One region of the Anaerobacillus alkaliphilus genome, then DNA from elsewhere that is predicted to be linked to it. Evidence: riboswitches for the same ligand, from Rfam matches in the RefSeq annotation. Region 1 holds a riboswitch; the other holds the start of a gene.
The links. Region 1 has a riboswitch for lysine ahead of DS745_RS19210 (aspartate kinase). Riboswitches for the same ligand answer to the same signal wherever they lie in the genome.
Positions count from the first base shown of each region.

Region 2: linked by a shared signal. The riboswitch ahead of DS745_RS09995 (Na+/H+ antiporter NhaC family protein) and the one ahead of DS745_RS19210 (aspartate kinase) in region 1 are both predicted to bind lysine.

Region 1 covers NZ_QOUX01000046.1:817,956-822,411, forward strand. Annotated here, with positions in the region: gene DS745_RS19200 (TrkH family potassium uptake protein) at 1-551, opposite strand, end outside; gene DS745_RS19205 (YslB family protein) at 747-1,187, shown strand; gene DS745_RS19210 (aspartate kinase) at 1,230-2,459, opposite strand; lysine riboswitch at 2,610-2,796, opposite strand; gene uvrC (excinuclease ABC subunit UvrC) at 2,890-4,456, opposite strand, start outside.
Region 2 covers NZ_QOUX01000032.1:224,977-229,432, forward strand. Annotated here, with positions in the region: gene DS745_RS09975 (HD-GYP domain-containing protein) at 1-219, shown strand, start outside; gene DS745_RS09980 (thymidylate synthase) at 310-1,107, shown strand; gene DS745_RS09985 (dihydrofolate reductase) at 1,104-1,580, shown strand; gene yunB (sporulation protein YunB) at 1,648-2,439, shown strand; lysine riboswitch at 2,548-2,734, shown strand; gene DS745_RS09995 (Na+/H+ antiporter NhaC family protein) at 2,829-4,388, shown strand.

The DNA.
Region 1 (4,456 bases):
ATTAATGATTGGCCAGTAACGTCAAAACCTGCGTTTGTAAAAGCACTTAGGGATGCAAAAGCTCCTTGGTAATATGCTTCACCAACTGTATCGAAATGATTTAAAAAGTATGTTCCTAAAATAAGTGCACCAATTAATTCAATCGCTAACGCAACAACTAGTATCCCACGCATTAAGTTCACAAGACCCGAGAAATTATTTTGATTTTGGTCAACCATGATAAGCATTCTTTGAGAAAGAATGATTTTTCTACCAAAGATCATCCAAACAAATGTCCCTAAGGTCATAATTCCAATTCCGCCTAATTGAATAGCTATTGCCAAAAAAATAATACCTATGTAGCTGAACGTTTCGGAAACATTCACAACTGTTAGTCCAGTTACACTTACTGCACTAACGGAAGTAAACAAGGCTTCCGGATATGTCACGTTTACACCAGGTAAGCTTGAAATGGGTAAATATAGCAACAAACTAAATAAAAACATTGCTACAATATATGAGATAATAATAATGCGAAACGGGGTTAAAAACTTACCTTTAGATAAATTCATCATCTTTACCTCCGAATTTTGTTCGGGACTTAGTATACCACAGATTTAGAAATAGCATATAGTGAATTCACAATAAAAGAAGTATAATACTTTATAGAGTAAAAGTTAATTGTAGAAATCAATGATTTATAAGTTTGAACTTAGAGCCATACTAAAATTCTACATGACTTACACAAAAAAATTGGGGGACGGATGATGATCTTTGGTCAAAAAAAGACAACAACCATAGATGAAACAGAACTGCAAATTCCTTTGTTTGGCTACGATTTATTAAGAGAAGATGTTCTACCAGATCTTCTTGGAAAAGAGCATAATATTATTTTATATTGGTCGGGGAAATCACTTGCAAGAAAATATCCGGTTAACTCCATTGAAGAAATTATTGGTTTCTTCCAACGAGCAGGTTGGGGAGAGTTAACACTGTTAAAAGAAAAAAAATCAGAATTAACCTTTGAGTTAACGTCTAGCTTATTTGGGCAAAAAAAACAAATACATCGACCTCTAGAAGCTGGTTTTCTAGCTGAGCAAATTCAACGTATTGTCGGGTATATGACAGAAACAAACGAAGTACAAAAAAAAGGGCATCCAACGCTGATTTTTCACGTTAAATGGGATGTGTACGATGAAAGCGTGTAAAAAACGAGCAGCATCAAGATGCTGCTCGTTTTCTCAGTAATACTAAACAGTAACCTTAACTTTATCTAATTGAAATTCTTCATGAAGTGTCTCGACAGCCAACACCATATCTTTTTGGTCTACAACCGTAGAAACTTTAATTTCTGATGTACTAACCATTTTTATTAAAATCCCTTTTTCTGAAAGAGCTTTAAACATTTGACCAGCCACACCTGGATTAGAGATCATTCCTGAACCTACTATTGATACTTTGGCTAGTCCTGTTTCGTGCAAGATTTCTTGAAATTTTAATGTTTCACGATTTTGCTCAAGTACTTCTAACGTTTCAGTTAACTTCTCAGAAAGAACTGAAAAGGAAATATTTGTATTCTCACTTGCGATGACATTTTGGATAATAATATCCACATTCACATTGTTTGCAGCTAGTGTTGTAAATAAATTTGATAGTCCTTCAATTTGGTTTGGCATGCCACAAACTGATATTTTAGCCACATTACTTTCAAAAGCTAGACCACGTACAACTAAATTCTCTTCCACTGTTACTTCCTCCTCAATCATTGTGCCTTCTTCTTCAACCATACTAGAACGAACCGTTAATTTTACCTGATAATTTTTTGCAAACTCAACAGCACGAGGATGTAATACTCCTGCACCAAGGTTTGCTAATTCTAACATTTCATCATAGGAAATTGAGCTTAATTTCCGAGCATTTTTTACTACTCTTGGGTCTGTTGTAAATACGCCTGTTACATCAGTAAAGATATCACAACGATCAGCATGTAAGCCAGCTGCGAGAGCAACTGCTGTCGTATCTGATCCTCCTCTTCCTAAAGTAGTAATTTCATCATCTACAGTTACACCTTGGAAACCAGCAACAATAACGATTTTCCCTGCACCCAAATGTTGTTTAATTGTTTCTTCCTCAAACTTCGTAATACGAGCATTGCTATGGCAAGCTTCTGTGATAATCCCTGCCTGCCAGCCAGTTAATGAAACTGCCTCATAACCTCTCGCCTGTAATGCCATTGATAATAACGATATAGTCACTTGCTCACCAGTACTAAGTAGCATATCCATCTCTCTTTTACTAGGCTTATCCGTTATATCGTTAGCCAATTTTACTAACTCATCAGTTGACTTACCCATCGCAGAGACAACTACGACAACCTGATCACCGTTTTCAACCGTTTCTATCACTCTACCTGCAACATGTTTGATTCTTTCTACACTTCCAACTGAAGTTCCACCGAATTTTTGCACCACTAACCCCATACGTAACATCCTTTCAATTTCTATATTTTCCCCAATTCTATCTCAGTAGTTTTTCCATATAAAAAAGCATCAGTAAGAAGAAAACCCTCACTGATGCTTTAACTTTTTAATGTGTTAAAACAATAGAAACGAAAAATAATGTTCCCGTACACGTGAGATAGTTCTCCACACAATCATTGGGGTGACTGTGTGACAGCCCTACATTTCTTCAATGCAGGTCCAGCATAAAACTCGTGAGCGAGTGTTACACTTCGGCAAATTCCCCTTTTAATTATCATTACTGGACCTCATCATCCTACGATAATTTACTCTTGGTTTTTGCACCTCTACCACCACTTCAACATTTGAAGTATTGGATATTCAATTAAGAAGTAGTTTATCAGAAAAAAAAGTAATTGTAAATGTGGGAGAGAAAGAAAAACTCTCCATCTTACTCTTTTAGTTTTTCCATTAGAGCCAATGCTACTTTTTCTGGTATTCCTATGCTACGAAAATCTTCTAACTCGGCTTCTTTCATTTTCTTAACTGATCCAAAATGTTTTAACAATGTACGTTTCCGTTTCTCTCCTACTCCATCAATATCATCAAGAACAGATGTAAACAAAGTTTTGCTACGAATTTGACGATGAAATGTAATTGCAAAACGGTGAACTTCATCTTGGATCCGTTGCAACAAATAAAACTCCTGACTATCTCTTTTTAATGGGATTATTTCAGGTGGATCACCCATTAATAATTGTGACGTTCGGTGTTTATCATCTTTTGCCAAACCACATACGGGAATTGATAAACCTAACTCGTCTTCAATAACACTTTGAGCAGCTGAAATTTGTCCCTTACCTCCATCAATCACAATTAGGTCAGGTAATGGTTGGTTTTCTTTAAGTTGTCTTAAATAACGTCTTCTAACAACCTCTCTCATTGATTCATAGTCATCCGGGCCTGTTACTGTTTTCACTTTATATTTTCGATATCCTTTACGATTTGGTTTTCCATCAACAAACGAGACCATAGCGGAAACTGGATCTACACCTTGAATGTTCGAATTATCAAAGGCTTCAATTAGATGGGGTGAATGAATATTTAAAGCAATCCCTAAGTTTTCAATAGCCCTAACCGTTTTTGCTTCGTCACGTTCAATTAAAGCGAACTTTTCTTTTAAAGCCGCTTCTGCGTTTTTACCTGCCAGTTCAATTAAGTCCTTCTTGGGTCCTTTTTGAGGATGAACGGTTCGAACTTGGATAAAATCACTAGCTAGCTCTTTATCAATTGATTTTGGTAGGAATATTTCCTTGGGCTTAATGTGCTCTTTTTGACTATAGAATTGTCCTAGGAATGTTAAAAATTCATCATCAGGCTCTTGATAAACTGGAAACAGCGAAACATCACGTTCTATTAGCTTTCCCTGACGAACAAAAAAGACCTGTACACACATCCAGCCTTTATCGTAAGCAAAGCCAAAAACGTCCCGATCAACATCATCAGCAATTGTTATCCTCTGCTTTTCCATCACTGCCTCAATGTGTTGAATTTGGTCACGGTATTCCTTTGCTCGTTCGAACTCTAATGCTTCAGCAGCCTTTTCCATTTTAGCAAACAAATCTTTTTTAATTTCTTTATGACCACCGTTCAAGAAACGAGAGATCTCCTCAACCATTTCACGATTTGTAGCTTCGCTCACTTCTTGAATGCATGGTCCTAGGCATTGGTTAATATGATAATATAGGCATACTCTATCGGGTATGGTGCTACATTTTCTTAATGGATATAGACGATCAAGAAGTTTTTTCGTCTCACTAGCTGCCCCAGCATTAGGGTAAGGACCAAAATACTTTCCTTTATCCTTCTTTACATTTCTAGTTGTAATTAACCTAGGATGTTCTTCAGCAGTAATTTTCAAATATGGGTAACTTTTGTCATCCTTTAACATCACATTATATTTCGGATCATACTTCTTAATTAAATTATGTTCCAAGATTAATGCTTCAAGGTTCGAT
Region 2 (4,456 bases), on a different contig from region 1:
AGTAGAACAGTAGCTATTTACCCAACTGGTTTAACCGTCTATTTGAATGATGGGAGAAAAGGTGTAGTGTCGAAGCAGAATAAGTTTTTTAGTATGAGACCAATTATTCGGGTTTTTGAGCATGCAGGCCTAAGGGTAGAACCATATGAAATTGATTTACTTAAAGACCGTCACATAGCAATTATTGAATGTGAAGCACGCTTAGGAGTTGAACAATAGAGGATTACGAATGTAGAATGGTTATTAGAGTGTTTAGAAATCTAATACCGTTCTACATTTCTTATTTTAATTAGGGAAAGGATGCTTTTGATGGATCGACAGTATTTAAACTTATGTCAACATATCCTGGAAAATGGATCAGTGAAAACAGACCGTACAGGAACAGGAACAATTAGTGTTTTTGGTTATCAAATGCGAACAAGTTTAGCTGAAGGTTTTCCATTATTAACGACCAAAAAGCTTTCTTTGAAAGCAATTATTCACGAGCTACTGTGGTTTTTAAAGGGTGATACGAATATTAGCTACCTAAAAGAACACAATGTGAGAATATGGAATGAATGGGCAGATGAAAATGGTGATCTCGGCCCTGTTTATGGCAAGCAATGGCGCTCATGGACAGCACCAAATGGTCAAACGATTGATCAAATTTCTAGTGTTATTGAAGAGATCAAACGAAATCCTGACTCAAGAAGATTAATTGTGAATGCCTGGAACGTAGGTGAACTAAAAGACATGGCTTTAGCTCCTTGTCATTGTATGTTTCAATTTTACGTGAATGATGGGAAGTTATCTTGTCAGCTTTATCAAAGAAGTGCTGATGTGTTCCTTGGAGTTCCGTTTAACATAGCTTCTTATGCGTTACTTACGATGATGATTGCTCAGGTATGTGATCTAGAGCCAGGTGAGTTTGTTCACACTTTTGGTGATGTACATATCTATTCTAACCATGTGGAACAAGTAAAGCTACAGATGACTCGTGAACCTAAGCCATTACCAAAAATGAAGTTAAACTCTAATGTGACTTCTGTATTTGATTTCACTTACGAGGATTTTGAATTGGTCGATTACGATGCACATCCTCACATAAAAGGGCAGGTATCAGTATGATTTCACTGATTGTTGCCGCAGGGGAAAATAACGTGATAGGCTCAGACAACGTCATGCCTTGGCATTTACCAGCTGACCTAGCCTACTTTAAAAAGACAACAACTGGGCATGCGGTTGTGATGGGGAGAAAAACGTTTGAGTCAATAGGTAAGCCACTACCTAATCGAAAAAATATTATCCTGACTCGAGATCAACAGTTTGAGGTTGAAGGATGTGACGTCATTCATTCAGTTGAAGAAGTATTTGACTTTGAAAAAGGTCAGGAACTCTTTATCATTGGGGGAGCAGAGGTTTATCGTCAATTATTACCTCATGCAAACAAAGTCTACTTAACACGTATTCATAAAAGTTTTGAAGGTGATGCCTTTTTTCCAGAGCTTAATGATGGATGGCAATTAGTTTCAACTGAAAAGCATGAAGCTGATGAAAAAAATCCGTATCAGTATGAGTTTCAAATATATGAAAAAAGGTAGTCTCATAAAGATTATTATTTTGTCCCTCTTTGCATACACATGAAGTATGTGAAGGGGGATTTTACTTATGCTTAAGAGAAGAAGAAAATACCGACCAATGAAAGGTCCGCTTCCATTTCGTTATGTATTACTGATCTCATTTATTATTTTTATAATTATGACCGCCCAAGGTCTTGTCGTAGTTGAGAAAGGAATTCGTCCAACCTTGATTGAAATCGCCAAAACGGAAACACAGCGGATTGCAACTACTGCGATTAATGAGGCTGTGAGGAAAAAGACACTTGAGAATTCGGATTTAGAAAATGTAATTGATATTAATCCTGCTGGCAATGGAAGGGTATATACGGTTAATCCAATTGTTGTAAGCCGTGTGTTGCAGGAAACAACATTAAATGTACAGAGATATCTAAATGATGTGGCAAGGGGAAATGTCAAAAATTTAGCTATACCAGATGGAATTGAAATTGAACAAGAGAATGGATATCAGGAACAAGGGATCATTCATATGATTCCTCTTGGCCAGGCTACGAATAATGCTTTACTTGCTCACCTTGGACCAAAGGTACCGGTTAGGTTAACCGCGATCGGTGATGTAAAGTCATTTATACGTGATGAAATTGTGCCTGTAGGTATTAATAATGTATGGATTAACTTATCAATTGAGATAACAGTAGACGTTCGAGTCGTTATTCCTTTTGCGACAGAAACTGAAGTTGTCCAAACACTCATACCTGTAGGGTATATGTACATCCAAGGCGATGTTCCACAATTTTTCCATGCTGGTGGTAGTGACAGCAGTATGCCAATGCCTGCAATTATAAATCCACAAGACTTAAGCGATAGTCTAAACAACAACTAATATATGTTACTACTTTTGTCAGAACTAGCAATATTTTTTTGTTGATGTTTAATACGTACTGTTGATATAATTAACTAGTTAAAACTAAATATTTAATACCTCATCAACAGGTGAGGTAGAGGCGCAAAACTTATCAGTAGATTGCTTGAGGATGACAACTGTGAAGGCTTTTGAAAGGAAGTTTTGCCGAAGTGATAATGACTTTGTCAAAGGAATTATTGCTGGGGTGACATTGAAGAAGTGTCGCACTGTCACAATCTGTTTGCCCAATAGATTGTGGAGGACTACTAACCAAGTTGAGGGATATTGTTTACTTTTAAAGGTAGCAGTAGGTTCTCTATTGCTGCCTTTTTGTGTACATTAAAATCAGAATAATAGGAGGAAGCAAAATGGAAGGAACAATTTTTAGTTTAATTCCACCAATTTTAGCGTTAGTGATGGTAATGTTAACACGTCGTGTGTTGCTGTCACTTGGTGTTGGAATTGTAGTGGGAGCATTTATGATTAACTATGGAAATGGAAATGTCTTTATAGACAGTATCCAACAAATTTTTTCTATCGTTTATGGAATTTTTATTGATGAAGGTGCAATTAATTCATGGGAATTATACATTTTATTTTTCTTATTACTGCTAGGTATGATTGCATCTTTAATCGCGGTTACTGGTGGTAGTCGAGCGTTCGGTGAATGGGCAATGAGCCGAGTGAAAACGAGAGTAGGAGCACAAATTGTTACGGTATTACTAGGGATTATTATCTTTATAGATGACTATTTTAATAGCTTAACAGTTGGGAACGTCGGACGTCCGTTAACAGATCGTCACCGTGTCTCTAGAGCGAAATTAGCTTACCTAGTAGACTCGACTGCCGCGCCAATGTGCGTAATTGCGCCAGTATCAAGCTGGGGTGCGTATATCATTACCATTATCGGAGGAATTCTTGTTTCTCATAGCGTAACGCAATGGGAAGCACTGACTGCGTTTGTCTTAATTGCACCAATGAACTTTTACGCAATTTTTGCAGTATTGATGGTTATTGCTGTAATCTACTTTAAATTAGACATCGGCCAAATGCGTGTTCATGAACAACGTGCGATTGAAACAGGTGCCGTAGTCGATACAAGTAAAGGAACACCTCCAGGAGACCAAGGAGATGTACCAGCGACTTCTGGTAAAGTTGGCGATCTAATATGGCCAATCGTAACATTAATTGTTGCAACAGTGTTCTTTATGATTACAACTGGTATTGAAGGAGCTGAAGGTGATACATCAATTTTGGCGATCTTTGAAAATACAGATGTAGCTGCTGCACTTCTTTATGGTGGACTAGTAAGTTTAGCTATTACCTTAGCGTTAAGCTTCACACGAAAAGTCGAAGCAACGAAAATTGGCTTAGGATTATGGGCAGGAATTAAGTCAATGCTACCAGCTATTTATATTTTGATTTTTGCTTGGACAATTATCTCGATCATTAAAGATCTTGGCACAGGAACATATTTAGCTAGCCTAGTTCAAGAAACTAACTTAAACCTAGCGTATTTACCGGTAATCTTATTCATCATCGCAGGCTTTATGGCATTTTCTACAGGAACAAGCTGGGGAACATTTGGGATTATGTTACCGATCGCTGGAGATATTGCTGCTGCGACTGATGTATCGCTAATGCTTCCGGTATTAGCAGCAGTACTTGCAGGTTCAATCTTTGGTGACCATTGCTCGCCAATTTCAGATACAACAATTCTTTCGTCGACAGGGGCAGGAAGTCATCATATTGACCACGTCATGACACAGCTACCATATGCGTTAATCATCGCTGGTATCTCGATTGTTGGTTATTTAGCACTTGGCTTAACAGGAAGTGCAATTGTTGGTTTCCTAGCAGCAGCAGTGACATTTGTTGCTGTCGTAATAGTACTGAAAAAACTGTTCCCTGCGTTAAAAGGAGCATAGGTAAGTTAGGAGGGTGTCCCAAGAAGCTTTGCTTACTTGGAACACTCTCTTTTTTGGATAATTAAACG